One region of the Actinopolyspora sp. BKK2 genome, then DNA from elsewhere that is predicted to be linked to it. Evidence: riboswitches for the same ligand, from Rfam matches in the RefSeq annotation. Region 1 holds a riboswitch; each other region holds the start of a gene.
The links. Region 1 has a riboswitch for glycine ahead of gcvT (glycine cleavage system aminomethyltransferase GcvT). Riboswitches for the same ligand answer to the same signal wherever they lie in the genome.
Positions count from the first base shown of each region.

Region 1 (6,704 bases):
AGTGAGCTGCTCGCCGCGATCGCGGGATTGCCCCGGCCACTCCTCGTCGTGGTGGTCGGCGCGCTGGTGCTGGGCGAGTGCACTCTCGGCATCGGTTTCTTCGTTCCCGGGGAAAGCGGCTTGCTGATCGCTTCGGCCGCCGTCACCGACGTCGGTTTCTTCCTGACGCTGTCCCTGTCGGTGGCCCTGTTCGCCGTGATCGGCGACAACATCGGTTTCCTGCTCGGGCGTCGCTACGGATGGCGCATGCGGGAGAGCGCCGCCGTGCGCAAGCTCGGCCAACGGCACTGGGACCGGGCCGGCGGACACCTGCGCCGCTACGGGATGGGGGCGGTTTTCCTGGCGCGCTTCCTGCCCGTGGTCCGCACCCTGACCCCGGCCGCGGCCGGGTCCTGCGGGCTCGGCTACGCCCGGTTCCTGGCGGCCTCGCTGCTCGGGGGAATCTCCTGGGCCGTGCTGCACGTGTCGATCGGTTGGTTGGCCGGGGCCTCGGCCAAGTACATCGAGCACATACTCGGCGGAGCGGGCTGGGGCGCACTGGGGGCGCTGGTGCTGGTCGGGCTGGTTCTCTGGCTGTGGCGACGTCGTTCCGGTCGCCGCGCCGCGCAGGAGACCGCGGCGGGCCCGGTCGGAGCGGAGGCCCCCGACCTCGCAACCGGAAACGGCACGGCCGAGGACGTCGACCGCGCCGCGTGAGCGCTCGCGCACCGGTCTGCTCCGAAGCGGAGCACGCTTCCGCACCGCCGCCGGACGGCGAGCTCCGCTCAGACGTTGGGGGCCACGTCGGTGCCGACACCGCGCCTGCGGATGTGGACCAGGTCCTGCCGCTGCTCGGGCAGGGTCGCCTCCTCCTTGCCCTCGATGACGAACCCCGCGTCGGTGATCAACCTGCGGTCCTGGTCCCCGGTCTGCCCCTCGCTGGTCAGGTAGTCGCCCAAGAACATCGAGTTCGCCACGTGCAGTGCCAACGCCTGCACATTCCGCAGGTGGATCTCCCTGCCGCCCGCGAGGCGGAGCTCGACGTCGGGGAAGAAGAACCGGTAGAGGGCCAGGATCCGCAGACAGCGCTGCGGCGTCAGGTGCCACTGCCCCTCGAGCGGGGTTCCCTCCATCGGAATCAGGAAGTTGACGGGTACGGAGTCGGGGGACAGCTCGCGCAGTTCGAGAGCGAGGCTGATCACGTCCGAGTCGGACTCCCCCGTGCCGAAGATCGCTCCTGAGCAGGGGGACAACCCCGCCGAAGTGGCTTCCCGGACCGTGCTCGTCCGGTCCGCGAAGGTGTGCGTCGAGCAGATCTCGGAGTAGCGTTCCTCGTTGGTGTTCAGGTTGTGGCTGTAGGCGTACGCGCCCGCCGCGCGGAGCTGCTCGGCCTGCCCCGCGGAGAGCAGTCCGAGGCAGGCGCAGATCTCCACGTCCGGTTGCTTGCGCAGGATGGCCTCGATGGTCGAGCCGACCCTGTTGACGTCACGCTGACCAGGTCCGCGGCCGCTGGCGACCAGGCAGATGCGTTTCGCCCCCGCCTCGGCGGCCGCCTCGGCTGCTTCGGCCGCTTCCTCGGCAGCGACCCAGGAGTACTTGAGGATCTCCGAGTCGGAACCCAGACGTTGCGCGCAGTAGGTGCAGTCCTCCGGGCACAGTCCGCTCTTCATGTTGATGATCGTGTTCAGCTTGACCCGGTTCCCGAAGAAGTGCCTGCGCACCCGGGCAGCGGCCGCTACGACGTCGAGAACGTCGAACTCCTCGGTGAGCACTCCGGCCGCCTCTTCGCGCGTCGGAGCCCGCCGTTGCAGCGCCTTCGTGACCAGTTCGTCCAGCGGATTCGTCATGTCGTCGACGGTCGCGGAACGACCGGAGGGTCACAAGATCGCGAAATCTACAAGAAAGGCAGCGCTGATTTGTCGGTACGGAGCCCGGTGTCGAAGAGGTGCCGCGCCCCCGATGGGGACGCGGCACCTTCAACTAATCCGGATCACCGACGTTCTCCGGTCGCGTGCGCCACCCGCGACCGGAACGCAACAGGCCCTCCGTCAGAGGTTGGGGTAGAGCGGATGCTTCGTCGCGAGCGCCTCGACGCGGGCACGCAGCTTCTTGCTGAGCGCCTCGTCGAACTCGGAGTGCAGCGCCGTGGCGATGATGTCGGCGATCTCGCTGAAGTCCTCGGCCCCGAACCCGCGGGTGGCCAGCGCCGAGGTGCCGATGCGCAGCCCCGAGGTCACCATCGGCGGCCGCGGGTCGTTCGGCACCGCGTTGCGGTTGAGCGTCACGCCGATCTCGTGCATGCGGTCCTCGGCCTGCTGACCGTTGAGCTCCGAGTTGCGCAGATCCACCAGCACCAGGTGCACGTCCGTCCCGCCGGAGACGATCTGCACCCCGGCCGCGGCCGCGTCGGGCTGCTGCAGCCGGTCGGCGACGATCCGCGCCCCCTCGAGGGTGCGCCGCTGGCGGTCGGCGAACTCCTCGCCCGCGGCGAGCTTGAAGGCCACGGCCTTGCCCGCGATCACGTGCTCCAGCGGACCACCCTGCTGGCCGGGGAACACGGCCGAGTTGAACTTCTTGCCGAGATCCTGCTGGGCGGACAGGATCACACCCGCGCGCGGACCGCCGAGGGTCTTGTGCGTGGTGGTGGTGACCACGTGGGCGTGCGGAACCGGGTTGGGGTGCAGTCCGGCCGCGACCAGCCCGGCGAAGTGGGCCATGTCCACCATGAGGTAGGCGCCGACCTCGTCGGCGATCTCCCTGAAACGCTTGAAGTCCAGCTGACGCGGGTAGGCGGACCAGCCGGCGATGATCAGCTGCGGCTTGTTCTCCCTGGCCAGGCGGGCGACCTCATCCATGTCGATGAGGTTGTCGTCCTCGCGGACGTGGTAGGGGACCACGTTGTAGAGCTTGCCCGAGAAATTGATCCGCATCCCGTGGGTGAGGTGCCCACCGTTGGCCAGATCGAGGCCCAGGATGGTGTCACCCGGGTTGAGCAGCGCGAACATGGCCGCCGAGTTGGCCTGGGCACCCGAGTGCGGTTGGACGTTGGCGTAGGCGGCCCCGAAGAGGTCCTTGACCCTGTCGATGGCCAGTTGTTCGACGACGTCGACGTGCTCGCAGCCACCGTAGTAGCGCTTGCCCGGGTACCCCTCGGCGTACTTGTTGGTCAGCACCGACCCCTGAGCCTCCAGCACCGACTGCGGTGCGAAGTTCTCCGAGGCGATCATCTCCAGCGTGTTCTGCTGGCGATGCAGCTCGGCATCGACCGCATTGGCCACCTCGGGATCGACCGAGGCGAGTCGCTCGTTGAACAGATCGCCTGACGGCATGATCAATTACCTCCGTGTTTGTGATTACCGGTGGACTCGGTCGGCCGCGTTCAGCGGTTTCGGTTGTAGAAGGGGGTTTCCACGACCTCCACGGGCGCGGCCTTTCCGCGGATGTCCACCTGCAGTTCGGTACCCGGCTCGGCGTTGACCCGGTCCACATAGGCCATCGCGATCGGGTGTCCCAGCGTGGGCGACGGTGCTCCGCTGGTCACGACACCGGTCTCGGCGCCATCGCTGTCCAGCACGGTGTAACCGTGCCGCGGCGCGCGACGACCTGTCCCGCGCAGCCCCACCAGAGTCCTCCGTGGTGGTTGTTCGGCGGCCGCCGCGAGCGCCGCGCGACCGACGAAGTCCGCCGACTTGTCCAGCCGAACCACTCGCCCCAGGTTCGCGTGGAACGGAGTCAGCTCGGGGGACAACTCGTGTCCGTGCAGCGGCATGCCCGCTTCCAGCCGCAGGGTGTCCCGACACGCCAGGCCCGCGGGTTGCAGCCCGTGCGGTGCGCCCGACTCGCTGAGCGCGTGCCAAACCGTAGCGGCGTCCGCGGTCGATGTGAACAGCTCGAAACCGTCTTCGCCGGTATAGCCGGTACGGGCGAGCAAAATGTCACAGTTGGCCACACGGCTCGGGTAGCCGGCGAAGTACCGGACCTGGCCGAGATCGGTGTCGGTCAGCGGCGCCAGGATCTCCGCGGCTGCGGGGCCCTGCACCGCGATCAGCGCGTACTCGGTGGAGACGTCGGTGTACTCGGTGTCGAAGGAACGCACCCGCTCGGCGAGCTCGGCCGAGACCACCTCCGCGTTGGCAGCGTTGGCCACCACGAGGAACTCCTGGTCAGCGGTGCGGTAGAAGATCAGGTCGTCCAGCACGCCGCCGTTGTCGTCGCAGATCATCGTGTAGCGTGCGCGCCCGACCTTGAGTCCGGAGGCGTTGGCAACCAGCGCGTGGTCCAGCGCCTCGGCGGCCTGCGGTCCGCTGAGCCTGAGCTCGCCCATGTGCGTGAGGTCGAACAGCCCGGCCGCGTTGCGCACGGCGTTGTGCTCGACGATGTCCCCGGCGTAGCGTAGCGGCATCTCCCAGCCGGCGAACTCGGTGAAACTCGCCCCCAGCTGTCGGTGCACGTCGTGCAGTGGTGTCTGACGTGGTGGTGACATGATGTGTGACTCCTCCCGGACGGCGCCTGCTAGGCGTCTCCCCGGAGTCATTGGCCTGAGAGTTTCGCCGCGTCGTGGCTCGTGCCGTGGCGGCTTGCACCGTGGGCGAGGGGCTCCCGCCCCTGCTTTCCTCCGTGATCGCCTGTTGCCATGCGGTGATTGGGCCTGAGAGTTTATCGGGGAGTATTGCTCCTTCGGCGCTCCGCGTGCACGTTGAGGCCATTGCCGTGGCCGGGCAGCGTTGCCGCGAGCCGCTTGCGGAGTCTCTCCCGCATGACGTCATCGGCGCACTGTTCGGTTGTGAGCAGGACGCTACGGAGCCCCCGGTGTCGAGTCAAGCACACCGAGGGGTGATCCTCGTCCGATCAGCCGCGAATCCCTGCCCTCCGGGCGGGGAGATCATCCTCACCTCCGTCGGCAAGTCCCGGCACGAGGGAGCAGCGGGAGCTCGCGCCGCCGCGCGAGCCGGGCCCGGGTCGGCGAGGTCCCGGCGGGGCTCGTCAGGACTGCCCGGAGTCTCCCGCGAGTTCGGCGTGCCTGCTGCGCAGTCCTTCCACGAAGGCCTGCAGGGCCAGCTCGAAACTGGCGTTGTCGATCTCGGCGGCGCGCCGGGGGAGCAGGTGCGCCCGTTCCAGGTTGGGGAAGCGCTCCTCGTACAGTTCCGCGTCCGCGGGGAAGCCACCCGCGAAGGAGCCCATGGCTCCTCCGATGACCAGGTACTTGACCGAGGCGCCGATCATCGTGGCGTACCGCTGCGGCCACCCCGCGTTGACCAGGCCGCCGTGCACGGCGTCGGCACGTCGCAGGGCCGCCTCCCTGCGCGCGGGCCCGGAGGCGAGCAGCGGAACCAGGTTGGGGTGCTCGGCCAGCGCTGCCCGGTAGGAGCGCGCCCACACCATCAGTCCGGTGACCCAGTCCGTGTCGAACCCGGACACGTCCACCTCGTCCATCACCGAATTGGCGATGTCCTGCAACAGTTCGTCCTTGTTGGGGACGTAGTTGTACAGCGAGGCGGCCCGCACTCCCAGGCGTTCGGCCAGCTTTCGCATGGACAGGGCCTCCAGGCCGGCCTCGTCGATGATCTCCAGAGCGCACTCGCGGATGCGTCCCATCGAGAGCAGGGGAGTGCTCGGTCTGGGCACTGTTACCTCCGGGGTCTCGATGTCCGCGTTGATGTCCGGCGCGTTCGGCTCGCCTCCGTCCGGGGGTTCGGTCGCTCGGCCTCGGCCGCGCGCCGCTCGGGGTGTCCCGGGGTTCACCGGTGAGCGCGTGGGAGCGGGTTCGCGGCTTCAATGTGTCATATCGGGCCTCGGCGGACGTGCCGGGTTCCGCGCGCCCGGGGCGCACCTCCCGGCTGCGGCGGGCGTGCGCGCTCGAAGCGTTCACGAGGTGTTCGTCCGTGCGCGCGGCCCTGTTCAAACTCGCGGTTCCGTTGTAGGCTCCTGCAAAACTAACAACGTTAGTTAAGCTGTCGCCCGCAGCGGCGCGTGCCGCGAGCGGCAGCGGCTCCTGGTGCGCGAAGGAGATCGCTGATGAGCGAGAATCGTCCTTGTTCGAACTCCGCGGACGAGAGCGCGGCAGGTCCGCGTTCCACGCTCTCGCTGGCCTCGCTGCTGGCGGAACCCGCCAAGCGCGCCCCCGGACGAACCGCCGTCGTCGAGGGGAGGCAGCGCTTCGGTTACGGCGAGCTCTGGGAGCAGGTGCGCGGGTACGCGGCCGTGCTGCGCGAGCTCGGGGTGGCCGAGGGGTCACGGGTGGCCCTGGTGGCTCCGAACGTGGTGGACTTCGTGCGCGTCTACTACGCGGTGCAGACCCTGGGGGCGGTCGTGGTCCCGGTTCCGCTGCTGTTGATTCCGGAGGAAGCCGAGCACCTGGTGGTCGACTCGGAGGCGGAACTGATCGTCGGGCACACCGGCCAGCTCGAGCTGGCGCGCGGGTGTTCCCGGTTGGCGGGAGTCCGGCTGGTCACCGTCGGACCCCGAGAGGAGGGACAGCCCGAGCACGGCCTCGACGAACTGGCCCGCTCCGCGGAGCCCGTGAGCGGTTTCGTCTCCAGGCAACCGCAGGACCCGGCCGTGATCTTCTACACCAGCGGAACCACGGGAAAGCCCAAGGGGGCGGTGCTCACCCAGCTCAACATGGTCATGAACGCCACGGTCAACGCCTTCGACGCCAACGAGACCACCCCGCGCGACCGGGTGCTCGGTTGCCTTCCGTTGTTCCACGTGTTCGGGCAGACCGT
Region 1 is NZ_JAANTE010000003.1:300,719-307,422, reverse strand. Features, by position in the region: gene G9Q41_RS08275 (DedA family protein) at 1-696, shown strand, start outside; gene bioB (biotin synthase BioB) at 765-1,826, opposite strand; gene glyA (serine hydroxymethyltransferase) at 2,028-3,308, opposite strand; gene gcvT (glycine cleavage system aminomethyltransferase GcvT) at 3,359-4,462, opposite strand; glycine riboswitch at 4,497-4,605, opposite strand; glycine riboswitch at 4,606-4,744, opposite strand; gene G9Q41_RS08255 (TetR family transcriptional regulator) at 4,963-5,604, opposite strand; gene G9Q41_RS08250 (long-chain fatty acid--CoA ligase) at 5,995-6,704, shown strand, end outside.

Region 2 (6,704 bases), 220 kb from region 1:
GCTGCTGACGTCGTGCCTTCCGGTGCTGCGTTACCACGGATTCGAGCCCCCCGACGTGCACTACCTGGGCAAAGCGGCCACTTTCTGCCTGATGTACGCCTTCCCGCTGCTGCTGCTGGTCCAGGGGGACTTCGCGCTGGACTGGATCGCTCAGCCGCTGGCCTACGCCTTCACCTGCTGGGGCGGGGCGCTGTACGTGTGGGCTGGTGTGCTCTATCTGGTGCAGGTGATCAGCGCGGTACGATCGTCTCGGGCACGTAGTTGACCGGGTGGCCCTGTTCCACGGGTGCGTCAACGTGATGTGCCGCCGGTTCGTCGTGGCTCCGACGCCGATCGGCGCCGGGAGTGGCGGGCGAGCCCGCTCGCAGATGTGATCTTCGTTGCGACTACTGTGGGAATAGGGCGGTGATCTCGGTATGAACAGGTATGGAAATCGGGACAGGCCGTCTGGCACTCTGCGTGGCGCGGTACGTTTGATGGCACTGGTACGACCCATGCGCAGGAGGAGAGCTCAGGTGAGCACCAACGACGGGCCCGGCGACGTACCGCCGGAGCAGTCATCGGAGACCACGTCGGTCTTCAAACCCTTCCTCTCGGAGCAGGAGAGCACCGAGAGCGCGCCTTCGGAAGCCTCCGCGTCCGGCGTCGACGCGCTGCCGGCCGGATCCGCCCTCCTGGTGGTCAAGCGTGGGCCCAATGCCGGATCGCGGTTCCTTCTCGACCGGGAGACGACCAGTTCCGGACGGCACCCCGACAGTGACATCTTCCTGGACGACGTCACCGTTTCGCGCAGGCACGCCGAGTTCCGGAGGGAAGGGGCCGAGTACGTCGTCGTCGACGTGGGTAGCCTCAACGGGACCTATGTCAACCGTGAGCCCGTGGACACCTCCGTGCTGGCCAACGGGGACGAGGTGCAGATCGGAAAGTTCCGCCTGGTGTTTCTGACCGGCCCGGCGGAGGGGCAGCAGGCAACCCGGTGACCGGTCCGTTCTCCGGGGTGGTTCCGGTGGTGCTGCCCCCGGAGGTGCGGGACCGTCGATACGGCTGCCGAACGTCGCGGGCCGTCCCGGTTCGTGGGTTCGCGAGATGTGCTCCATCGGAGTTCCGTCGGTACCGTTGTTCACCCGGTGCGTTCCGCTGTTGTCCGGACACCGTGGGACGATCGGGTGCGATCCCATCGGGTGGTTCGGGAGTCGATGGAAGTAGTCGGCGCTCGTATGGGCGGCGTCTTCGCCGTATCGCGGGTAGCGTCGAAGGCGTCGGTGCGCGATCCTCGGAGGAGATGTCACGCTTCGGCGCGCTGGAGGAGGCGATTTGACGATGAGCAGCGAGATGCGCGTCGTCGGCGTGCGAGTGGAACTGCCGGCCAACCAGCCGATCCTGCTGTTGCGCGAAACCGACGGCGAACGGTACTTGCCGATCTGGATCGGGTCGGTCGAGGCGACCGCGATCGCGCTGGAACAGCAGGGGGTGCGACCAGCCAGGCCGTTGACCCACGACTTGCTCAAGGACGTGGTCGGAGCTCTCGGACGGGAGCTGGAGCAGGTGCGGGTCACCGATCTTCAGGAGGGGACGTTCTACGCGGAGCTGGTCTTCGACGGGGACGTGCGGGTCTCGGCGCGGCCGAGTGACTCCGTTGCGCTGGCGCTGCGTACGGGAGTTCCGATCCACGCCGAGCAGTCCGTGCTCGACGAGGCCGGGCTGTTGATTCCCGACGAGCAGGAGGACGAGGTCGAGAAGTTCAAGGAATTCCTGGACTCGGTCTCCCCCGAGGACTTCCGCGGAGCGGATACCTGACGGGAAAGCTCGACGAGGTCGGACACGGCGGCGGTCGGTGGAACGAGTCGCCGTGTGACCGGCCATTCGTGGAGGAGTGGTTCCGGAGCGGTTGTCGTGGGCGCTCCTTCGAGCGCAGAGCCGTTCCCGCGCGTCGCGTTGACCGCGTTTACCGGCAGGCCTACCGTCGAAGGACACGCGGTGGTCGTGCGCGCGGTGTTCTAAAGCGGGCGGGGGCTACGACAAGCCTGGTTCCGGGGCCGAGGGAGGTTGTTTCGCCTCCTCCTGATCGAGTAGCCGCCAGTGCAGCGGCCGAGGGGAGGCGCGCGTGGTCGAGAACGCACCATGGTTCGAGACGGACGAGGAACGAGGCGAACTTTTTCCGGACGCCGCGTTGCCGGACGAGTTGGTCGGCTACCGCGGTCGTGCGGCGTGCCAGATCGCGGGCATCACGTACAGGCAGTTGGACTACTGGGCACGCACGGACCTCGTGGGGCCCTCGATCAGGCTGGCCGAGGGGTCCGGTTCGCAGCGGCTCTACTCGTTCAAGGACATTCTGGTCCTGAAGATCGTCAAGCGGTTGCTGGACGCGGGGGTCTCGCTGCACAACATCCGGACAGCCGTTGACCACCTGCGCAGCAGGGGAGTGCGCGACCTGGCCGGGGTCACGCTGTTCAGCGACGGCACCACCGTCTACGAGTGCACTTCGGCCGAGGACGTCGTCGATCTGCTCCGCGGCGGACAGGGCGTCTTCGGGATCGCGGTCAGCGGGGCCATGCGCGAGATAAGCGGCACGATAAGCGATTTCCCGGCGGAGCGGGCCGACGGCTCCGAGGAGTCCGCTGCGGACGAGGACGAGTTGTCCCGGAGGCGGCGAACCCGTCAACCGGAGAGCTCCTGAGCGCTGTTTCGACCGCTCAGTACTGTTTCGACCGTTCGGGAGACCGTATCGTGGGAAACGAGAGCCCTTCCGTGGTCTCGGACAATTCCTGAACGGCACGAGATGAGGTACGCTCGCATCCGTCGCCGACCCCGTGCGGGAGAGACCACTCCGAAGCGATCTCGGAGTGGCGCCGAAGGAGCAAACCCTCCCCGACAACCTCTCAGGCCATTGGGACCGTACGGGCGAGATGCCTCTGGAAAGAGGGCTTTGCCACAGTGTCGTGGCGAACCCCGCCGACGGTGCAAGCCCGATTCGCAGGGCGAAGCTCTCAGGCGTCCGCTTCGCGGGCATTGACAGAGGGGGAGGCCAGCACGTCCGTACCGCGTGCTGTCTGCCCTGTCCGAGATGCCCGCGATGAGTGAGGTTTTGGCGATGACCGACGACCGTATACCGTTGGCCGCTCTGGAGCACGGGACCCCGTTCGCAGAACGTCACGTCGGCCCGATGCCCGCCGAGCTGGCCAGCATGCTCGACGTGGTGGGAGTCGGTTCCCTCGAAGAGCTCGGCGAACACGCGGTTCCCGCCGGCATTCGCGAGCGCGACTCGCAGCTCAGGTTGCCGGAGCCTGCAACCGAAGCCGAGTCGCTGGACGAGCTGGGCGAGCTGGCCAGCCGCAACACGCCCCATGTCGAGATGATCGGGCTCGGCTACCACGCCACCGTGACGCCCCCCGTCATCCGCCGCAACGTACTGGAGAACCCCGCCTGGTACACGGCCTACACCCCCTACCAGCCCGAGATATCCCAAGGACGTCTCGAAGCGCTGCTGAACTTCCAGACGATGGTGGCCGACCTCACCGGGGTCCCGGTCTCGAACGCCTCGATGCTGGACGAGTCCACGGCAGCGGCCGAGGGCATGACCCTGATCCGCCGGGCCGGGCGCGCCAAGTCCCCGCGGTTCGTGGTGGACGACGACGCCTTCCCGCAGACGCTGTCGGTGATCGAGACCCGCGCCGAGCCGCTGGGCATCGAGATCGTGCGGGCGGATCTCTCCCGGGGGGTCGAGGGGTTGCCCGAGGGTGACTTCTTCGGCGCGTTGCTGGCCTACCCGGGAGCGTCCGGAGCGGTCCGCGACCACGAGGAGGTCATCGCCGAGATCCACCGGCGCGGCGGCATGGCCGTGGTCTCGGCGGACCTGCTGGCGCTGACCATGCTGCGCGCCCCGGGCGAGATGGGCGCCGACGTGGTGGTCGGCACGACCCAGCGCTTCGGGGTCCCGATGGGCTTCGGAGGCCCCCACGCCGGCTACATGGCCGTGCGCAAGGGAGTGGAGCGGCAGCTGCCCGGCCGACTGGTCGGGGTGAGCGTGGACGCCGATGGCAACCAGGCCTACCGGCTCGCGCTGCAGACCAGGGAGCAGCACATCCGCAGGGAGAAGGCCACCAGCAACATCTGCACGGCTCAGGTGCTGCTCGCGGTGGTCGCCTCGATGTACGCCGTTTACCACGGTCCCGCGGGGCTGCGTTCGATCGCCACCCGCACGCACCGGATGGCCACCGTCCTGGCCGAGCAGCTGCGGCGCGGCGGGGTGCGGGTCTGCCACGACGAGTTCTTCGACACGGTGCTCACCCGCGTGCCCGGCCGCGCCGACGAGATCGTGGCCGCCGCGCGCCGCAACGGGGTGAACCTGCGCAGGGTCGACGCCGATCACGTCGGCATCACCTGTGACGAGACCACCACCAGGGACCGTCTCGCGCTGGTCTGGCGGGCCTTCGGGCTCGAGGAGGGCGAGCGCACCCCGGTGGACGAGCTGGACGCGGAAGTCGGCCGCGCACTGCCCGAGGGACTGCTGCGCGAGAGCGACTACATGACCCACCCGGTGTTCCACCGCCACCGCTCGGAGACGGCCCTGCTGCGCTACCTGCGCAGGCTGTCGGACTCCGACGTGGCCCTGGACCGGAGCATGATCCCGCTCGGCTCCTGCACGATGAAGCTCAACGCCGCCGCCGAGATGGAACCGATCACCTGGCCCTCCATAGCCGAGCTGCACCCGTTCGCCCCGGCCGAGGACGCCGCCGGGCTGCTCCGGGTGGTGGAGGACCTGCAGGACTGGCTGGCCGAGATCACCGGCTACGACGCGGTGAGCCTGCAGCCGAACGCGGGCAGCCAGGGCGAGTTCGCCGGTCTGCTGGCCATCCGGGCCTACCACCGCGAGCGCGGTCAGGGGCAGCGCGAGGTCTGCCTGATCCCGGCCAGCGCGCACGGCACGAACGCGGCCAGCGCGGTCATGGCCGGCCTGCGCGTGGTCGTGGTGCGGTGCGACGACGAGGGCAACATCGAGATGGACCACCTGCGTGAGCTGGTGGACAAGCACCAGGACGACCTGGCCGCGATCATGATCACCTACCCCTCCACCCACGGGGTCTACGAGGACACCGTGCAGGAGGTCTGCGGGGTGGTGCACGAGGCCGGTGGTCAGGTCTACGTGGACGGCGCCAACCTCAACGCCCTGATCGGGCTCGCCCGGATGGGCAAGTTCGGTGCCGACGTCTCCCACCTGAACCTGCACAAGACCTTCTGCATCCCGCACGGCGGAGGTGGCCCCGGCGTCGGGCCGATCGGCGTGCGCGAGCACCTGTCGCCGTTCCTGCCGAACCACCCGCTGCAGCCGCAGGCCGGACCGGAGACCGGGGTGGGACCGATAAGCTCCGCCCCGTGGGGCAGTGCCTCCATCCTGCCGATCTCGTGGGCCTACGTGCGCATGATGGGGGCCGACGGTCTCCGCAGGGCCACGCTCACCGCCGTGGCCTCGGCGAACTACGTGGCCAGTCGGCTGAACGACCACTTCCCGGTGCTCTACACGGGCAACGGTGGTTTCGTCGCCCACGAGTGCATCCTGGACCTGCGGGAGGTCACCAAGAACGCGGGGCTGAGCGTCGACGACGTGGCCAAGCGGCTGGCCGACTACGGCCTGCACGCCCCGACGATGTCCTTCCCCGTGGCGGGCACGTTGATGGTGGAGCCGACCGAGAGCGAGAACCTCGAGGAGCTGGACCGCTTCTGCGATGCGATGATCGCGATCCGAGCCGAGATCGACAAGGTCGCGGCCGGTGCCTGGCCCGCCGAGGACAACCCGCTGGTCAACGCTCCGCACACGGCCGCAGCGCTGGCGGGGGACTGGGAGCACTCCTACGGTCGGTGGGAGGCGGTGTACCCCATGGGTACCCCGGAGAACAAGATCTGGCCGCCGGTGCGGCGGATCGACCAGGCCCACGGTGATAGAAATCTGGTGTGCTCTTGCCCGCCGCTCTCGGCTTACGAGGGGTAATCGGGCGAGACGCGACGCCGTCTAATACGGTGGGCTCTTTACGTGACCGACTCCGAGAGGGGTATAGAGCAGTATGCTCACCATCAGCGAGAACGCGGCCGAGGTCATCAAGTTGATCTTGACCGGCGGAGAGTCCCCCGAGGGTGCCGGTCTGCGTATCAGCTCGCCTGACGGGCAGGCCGCGGCCGAAAGCCTGGAGGCGGCGGTCGCGACCGCTCCCGAGGACGACGACGAGGTCGTCGAGCAGGCCGGTGTGCGCGTCTTCCTGGACACGCAGGCCTCCACCGTGCTCGGCGACAAGACGTTGGACGCCGAACGGGACGACAACGGAGAGCTGGGTCTGACGGTCAGCGGCTGACCCGTACGCAGTATCGGGGTGGGGTGGTCACCTCCGTGGCCGCCCCACCCAGCCCTGCTCACTCCAGCCCCGCTCAGTACTTCAGCAGCCCGGAACAGACACCGATCAGGCGTTCGCGGAGCCGAGAGGCCCGTTCGCCGAACGCGCGCTGCCGCCGCACGTACTCGGCACGCCCGTGCGGCGTTTCGATCTCGATCGGCGAGTACCCCAGCTCGCTCAGGTCGTAGGGGCTTGCCCGCATGTCCATCTCGCGGATCTCGGTGGCGAGTTCGAAGCAGTCGCCCATCAGCTCGGAGGGCACGAACGGGTCCAGCTTGTAGCACCACTTGAATACGTCCATGTTGTTGTGCAGGCAGCCCG
Region 2 is NZ_JAANTE010000003.1:83,190-89,893, reverse strand. Features, by position in the region: gene G9Q41_RS07380 (CDP-alcohol phosphatidyltransferase family protein) at 1-265, shown strand, start outside; gene garA (glycogen accumulation regulator GarA) at 516-980, shown strand; gene G9Q41_RS07370 (bifunctional nuclease family protein) at 1,321-1,797, shown strand; gene G9Q41_RS07365 (MerR family transcriptional regulator) at 2,105-2,677, shown strand; glycine riboswitch at 2,804-2,906, shown strand; gene gcvP (aminomethyl-transferring glycine dehydrogenase) at 3,092-5,986, shown strand; gene G9Q41_RS07355 (iron-sulfur cluster biosynthesis family protein) at 6,060-6,344, shown strand; gene G9Q41_RS07350 (3-methyladenine DNA glycosylase) at 6,418-6,704, opposite strand, start outside.
Region 2: another riboswitch for glycine. It lies ahead of gcvP (aminomethyl-transferring glycine dehydrogenase); the one in region 1 lies ahead of gcvT (glycine cleavage system aminomethyltransferase GcvT).

Region 3 (6,704 bases), on a different contig from region 1:
GCTCCGCGCCCGCGGCACGAGGATCACCGGGATGGCGCAGCCAGGCGTACAGCGTGTCCAGGTACTCGGTTCCCCGGTTGCGGTCGTGCTCGCGCAGCACGTGCAGCGGGCCGAGGGCTCCCACCCCGGCGTCACCGGCCGCCCCGGCCATCCTGGTGAGCACGAGCAGGTGCCAGAGGTCCTCGTGGACCGCCACCTCCCGGTCCACGGTGCCGCCCCGGAGCAGGGCCAGCACCTCGTCGGCCCGGAGGCGGGAGGTCGGCAGCTCGGCCACCGGGACCGAGGTGCCCGCCGCCACCAGCGGACGCGGCGTGTCGGAGTCCAGCTCGCGGATGTGGGTCAACAGCGCATCCCGGAGCGCGGGCCACCCACCGGCCCCCGCCCGGTCCGGAACCACCGCGTACAGCACCCCGCCCGACTCGGTCACCAGCGGCCGGTGCCCGATCCCCCTGGTGATCCACTCCCACATGGCGAGCCGGTGCCCCTCGTCCGTGCCGTCACCGGCGCGCACGTCGATGGCCACCACCCGGTGCGGCTCGGCCCGCACCGCCAGCTCGTTCGCCGCGGCGCGCCACCCCTCGCCCCCCTCCAGCACGAGGCGAACCAACCGCGCGGAGCGCTGCCGCTCGGAATCGGTGAGCAGCCTCCTGCGCAGCAGCTGCAACGCGACCAGCGCAGCGGTGTCGGCGAAGGCCGAGGTCCGCTGCTCGGAGACCTCCCCGGGAACCACGGCCCACATGGACCCGAGCAGCTCCCCGCCCATGCGGATGGGCACGACCAGCCTGGGCAGCGTCCCGTCGGGCTGCTCGGGGACGTAGATCGCGGAACTTCCCCTGGTCAGCTGGCGGAACGTCCCCCTGGCCCTGAACTTGGCCAGCACGTCCTCGGGCTGCCTGCGCCCCATGATCGTGGAGACGCGGGCGGGGTCGGTCAGCTCCTGTCGCGCCGAGTAGGCCAGCACCTGCGAGTGCGCGTCCTCGATGGTCACGGGGGCGTCGATCACCTCGGCCACGGCATCGGACAGGCGGAACAGGTCCCCCAAACTGGCCGAACCGCCCCTGTCCGAGGAGTCCGCCGCGCTCTCGGCGTCGGCGAGGGCCGCGCGCAGCAGCCAGACCAGCTGCGCCCAGGCCGCGCCCTCCCGCACCTCGATCAGGGCCACCCCCTGCCGCCGCGCCTCGGCGGCCACCTCGCTGGCGGTGGACAGCGGGGGTTTGAGCAGCACGGCGGCCGCGTCGCGCTCCCCGCAATCCCGCAGCAGCTCAACGGCCTGCCGCTCGTGCGTGAGCCCCACGCCGAGCACCACGTCGGAGGTGCCCGCCACGCTGCTCTCGCTCGGCTCGGCTATCACCACGTCCCCGACCCCGCCGGTGCTCTCCGGAGTCGACACCGGACGCAGCAGCGCGGGGCCCGCTCGCTCGACCAGCCCCTGGACGTCGACCATCACCGGCTCCTCGCAGTCGTGCCCGCGGCGGGATCCGCCGCGCGGATTCGGCGGAGAGCCCCGCCGGGGAGTGGATCGGCTCACACCGCGCGGTGTGGCGCGTCCCGGTATTCGGGGTTGGGGTTGGACACCGTCATCCGCCGGGTTATCGTTGCCGACCACAGCGACAATCGCATACCGGCCCACGACATCGGGCGGGAGAGTCCCGGCAGGTGAGCGGTCCTCGCGATCGCCGCGCCCGGGCGCCGAAGGAGCAAGACTCCCCGCAAACTCTCAGGCAGCCGTACCGTCCGATCGAGGCAGCTCTGGAAAGCGCCGCCCAGCCGGTCGGCGCACCCACGGTGCAAACCGCGACGGCGCGGTGAAGCTCTCAGGTTCCGCAACAGAGGGGGAGGCCGCCAGGTACGCGGACGCGGTATTCCCGGTGATCCTCGGAGAGGATGGGCACCGGGCGCGACCGTGATCGCGCCACGGCAGTCCTCCGGGCTGCCGGAGACCGTGTCCAAACGACAGTGATGGAGCCTCCCCATGAGCCTGCCCACGGACCTCAAGTACACAGAGGAGCACGAGTGGCTCGCCGAGCGCGACGACGTCGTGCGCGTCGGCGTCACGCCGTATGCCGCCAACGCGCTCGGTGACATCGTCTACGTGGACCTGCCCGAGGTCGGCAAGCAGATCACGTTCGGCGAAGCCTGCGGTGAGCTGGAATCGACCAAGTCGGTCAGCGACCTCTACGCGCCGGCCACCGGCGAGGTCACGGCGGTCAACGAAGCCGTGATCGACGACCCGGCCCAGGTCAACGCCGACCCCTTCGGCGAGGGCTGGCTGCTGGAGATGCGGGTCACCGAGTACGGCAAGCTGCTGGACTCGGCGCAGTACGCCGAGCTCACCGGTGAGTGACGGCCCGGTTCACGACCGTCGCGGCGAGCCCCGCGGTTCCGCAGGGGCTCGCCACACCTGAACACCGACTCGACGCGTGAAGAAGAGACGATCAATGGCGATCAGTGTCTTCGATCTTTTCTCGGTGGGGATCGGTCCGTCCAGTTCGCACACCGTCGGTCCGATGCGCGCTGCCGCGCGCTTCGCCGCGCGGCTGCGCGCCGAGGGCCTGCTGCCCGGCGTCGCGCACGTGCGGGCCGAGCTGTTCGGCTCGCTCGGCGCGACCGGGCACGGGCACGGCAGTCCCAAGGCGGTACTGCTCGGTCTGGAGGGGCATCACCCGGAAGTGGTCGACCCGACCGCCGTCTCCGGACGGGTGGACGAGATCCGCTCGACCGGCCGGTTGCTGCTGGACGGTTCCCACGAGATTCGATTCGATTCCGACAGCGACCTCGTGATGCATCGCGGGCAGTCGCTGCCCGTGCATCCCAACGGGATGCGTTTCAGCGCCGCGGACTCCGACGGGACCGAGCTGTGCACGGCGGTGTACTACTCGGTCGGCGGTGGTTTCGTCCTCGACGAGCAGGCCGCGGGCGCGGACAGGGTCAAGCAGGACACCACCGAAGTCGCCCACCCGTTCCGCACCGGGGCCGAGCTCCTGCGGCGGTGCGCCGAGACGGGCAGGACGGTCAGCGGGCTCATGCTGGCCAACGAGCTCTCCTGGCGCGACGAGCGGCGGGTCTCGGAGGAGCTGCTCGACATCTGGCACGTCATGCGCGAGTGCGTGCACAACGGGTGCAACAGCACGGGCAGCCTGCCCGGCGGACTGCGCGTCGAGCGCCGCGCCGCCGAGCTCCGCGCCAAGCTCGCCGACTCCGACGACCCGATGGAGTGGGTGACGGTGTACGCGCTCGCCGTCAACGAGGAGAACGCCGCCGGTGGTCGAGTGGTGACGGCCCCCACCAACGGTGCGGCGGGCATCGTCCCCGCAGTGCTGCACTACTACATGCGGTTCCTGCCCGGGGCGGACGGTTCCGGGGTGGTTCGCTTCCTGCTGGCGGCCGGGGCCGTGGGGGTGCTGTTCAAGGAGAACGCCTCCATCTCCGGCGCCGAGGTGGGCTGCCAGGGCGAGGTCGGCTCGGCGTGCTCGATGGCGGCGGCCGGGCTGGCCGAGGTGCTGGGTGGAACTCCGGAGCAGGTGGAGAACGCCGCCGAGATCGCGATGGAGCACAACCTCGGGCTCACCTGCGATCCGATCGGCGGTCTGGTGCAGATCCCGTGCATCGAGCGCAACGCCGTCGCCTCGGTCAAGGCCATCACGGCCGCGCGGATGGCGCTGCGCGGGGACGGCAGTCACTTCGTCTCGCTGGACAAGGTCATCAAGACGATGCGCGACACCGGCGACGACATGAAGGACAAGTACAAGGAGACGGCGCGGGGCGGTCTGGCCGTCAACGTCATCGAGTGCTGACGCGGGAGCGGCCGCCGCGCCGATGCCCGACGTGCGGTGCGGGGTCTCCCGCTCCTCCCGGCAGGAGCGGGAGCCCTCGTCCCCGGCACCGCCGGGCGACCACCCCGTGAATACCGGGCCGTGTCGCGGTTTCCCTCAGAAGTTGAACACCGCTCCGGTGTAGGCCTTCATCTCACAGGAGTTGGAGTACTTCTGGCTGTACTGCACGGGGGAGTTCTTCCAGGTTCCGGTGGCCTTGACGGTCACGGGCCGGTACACCAGCGGGCACATCGGTTTCTCCTTGCCCGCGCGCAGGGAACCGAGTCTGCCCTGCACAGCGTCGAGCTGTTCGCAGGCCGCGGCGGCTTCGGGGTGCGTGCCTCCCGCGGGGTCGCAGTGCAGCAGGGCCGTCCTCGACTCCGCCGTGCGGGTTCCCGGGGTCACGCGCAGCTCGAGCGCGCTGATCTCCCGGTCCGCCTGCTCGGGTCCGGTGGTGGCTCGTTCGGCCTGAGCGGCCGGTTCGGCCGCGGACGCCTGCGGAACGAGCGGGACCAGTGCGGTGGCCGCGACGGTTCCGGCCGCCAGCAGGGACCGGGTGATGAACCGAGAGACGCCCATGTCGGGTTTCCTCCGTACGAGATCGGCGGTTTGATGCCCAACATGGTTATCGGGAAGAGGGACTCGAACGCTGCAATCGAGCCACAAGATCACTACATCGAGTTTCCCTCTTTGGTGGGATTGCTACGCAGCGAGTTCGCATGCTGTGCAACGGGAAGCCGTTGGCCGCTCGCTCCGAATTGGCTCACCCTTGCGAGTGAGGATTGATCACGCGTGGTTGCGGATTACATCGTTGACCGCGCGCTGGAAGCCGTTGACCAGCACCTGGATGGTCAGTGGGCGCAGCTGGTCGGCCGTGGCGCGCACCCGTTCGCGCTCGGCCTCCGGACGTCCCCGCTCCACGTACGGGCGCAGCACGTTGGCCGCGAAGAGCTCGCGGAGCTCGCCGGCCATCCGGGCGGTGTGCTGCTCGACGATGTCCTTGGCCCGCAGCAGCATGTCCGAGGGCAGTTCCAGCTCCGTTATCCGCAGGCCGACGTCCAGCATGGAGGTGTTGGTCAGGAGGAACTGCCCGTCCTCCTCCGCGGTGTCGCGTTCGAGGACGCCGAGCGTGACCAGCTGCTCGATCTCCCGGTCGTCCAGCGCGCGCCCGGCTCGGCGGTCCAGCTCGCTGCGGTCGATCCGCTCCGCCTGGTCACTGGTCCACGGAGCCAGCAGCGCCCGTTGCAGCGCCAGCTCCTCGGGAGGTGCGTCCTCCGGGATGCGCTCGAGGTGCCGCTCTATCGCGCTCAGCGTGAAGCCGAGGTTCTGCAGCTCGCGGATGAGATCCAGCCGCGCGAGGTGATCCGCTCCGTACAGCCCCACCCGGCCGCGCAGGCGCGGCGGGGGGAGCAGACCGCGTGACGCGTAGAAGCGAACCGTCCGCACGGTCACTCCCGACCGGGAGGCCAGCTCGTCGATCGTGAGTTCTTCGTCGTCTGCTGTTCGGAGCATGGCCCGCAGGGTACTACTTGACCAATGTGACACCAGGAATGTAACACTACTGGCGTCAAAAATGAGGTCGGTCACGGCGAGCGGAGGAGGGCGTCGCGGTGCAGCGCTCGGAGGACGGATCCCCGGCGGAGCCGGGCGAGCGGACCGAGGGGGGCGGGCCCCTCGCCGGGGTGCGGGTCGTCGAGCTCGCGGGGATGGGGCCCGCCCCGTTCTGCGCCATGCTGCTGGCCGACCTGGGGGCCGACGTCGTCCGGGTGGAGCGTCCGACGAACCCGGGCGGCAAGCAGGACCTGCTCAACAGGGGCAAGCGCTCGGTGCTCGTCGATCTCAAGCACGAGCGCGGCCCGGAGGCGGTGCGCGCGCTGGCCGAACGGGCCGACGTCCTGCTGGAGGGGTTCCGCCCGGGGGTCGCGGAACGGCTGGGAGTCGGCCCCGAGGAGTGCTTCGAGCGCAACCCCGCGCTGATCTACGGCCGGATGACCGGCTGGGGGCAGGACGGGCCGCTGGCGGACACGGCGGGTCACGACGTGGACTACCTCGCGCTCAGCGGAGCCCTGCACGCGACCGGGGAGGCGGGCGGGCCGCCGCGGTTCCCGGTCAACCTGCTGGGCGACTTCGGCGGCGGGGCGATGTACCTGGCGGTGGGAGTGCTGGCCGCGCTGCTGCGGACACGCGCCGGTGGCGGGGGACAGGTGGTTGACGCCTCCATAGTGGACGGTGCGGCGCACCTGAGCACCATGCTCTACGGCATGTTCGCCAGCGGCGGCTGGAGCACCGAGCGCGGAACCAACCTGCTGGACGGCGGGGCCCCCTTCTACGACGTCTACGCCACCTCCGACGGGGAGCACGTGGCCGTCGGAGCCCTGGAGCCGCGGTTCTACGCGGAGCTGCTCGAAGGCCTCGGGCTGTCGGGAGAGCTCCCCGACCGGGACGACCCGTCCAACTGGCCCGAGATCCGCCGCCGACTCGCCGAGGCCTTCGCAGGCGGAACGAAGCAGCACTGGACCGAGGTCTTCGACGGCTCCGACGCGTGCGTCACCCCGGTCCTGTCGATGGCCGAAGCACCCGAGCACCCGCACGTGCGCGCGCGGCGGACGCTGGTGGAGAACGACGGGGTGGTGCAGCCCGCCGCCGCTCCGCGGTTCTCCGGAACCCCCGGCCCCGAACCCGGGCCGGTGCCGGACGCGGGAGCGCACACCGCCGAGGTGCTCGGCGAGTGGCACGTCGCCGAGCGCGACGACCTGCTGCGATCCGGTGCCCTGTACGGCGAGCTTGTCCGGCGAGAGGACGTGTGAGACAGATGCGCAGGGAAATGTTCGACGAGGACCACGAGGCCTTCCGGCAGACCTGCCGGACCTTCATAGCCAAGGAGCTGGTTCC
Region 3 is NZ_JAANTE010000008.1:71,324-78,027, forward strand. Features, by position in the region: gene G9Q41_RS16625 (helix-turn-helix domain-containing protein) at 1-1,444, opposite strand, end outside; glycine riboswitch at 1,630-1,743, shown strand; gene gcvH (glycine cleavage system protein GcvH) at 1,973-2,344, shown strand; gene G9Q41_RS16635 (L-serine ammonia-lyase) at 2,439-3,794, shown strand; gene G9Q41_RS16640 (SSI family serine proteinase inhibitor) at 3,930-4,391, opposite strand; gene G9Q41_RS16645 (MerR family transcriptional regulator) at 4,599-5,324, opposite strand; gene G9Q41_RS16650 (CaiB/BaiF CoA-transferase family protein) at 5,423-6,619, shown strand; gene G9Q41_RS16655 (acyl-CoA dehydrogenase family protein) at 6,625-6,704, shown strand, end outside.
Region 3: another riboswitch for glycine. It lies ahead of gcvH (glycine cleavage system protein GcvH); the one in region 1 lies ahead of gcvT (glycine cleavage system aminomethyltransferase GcvT).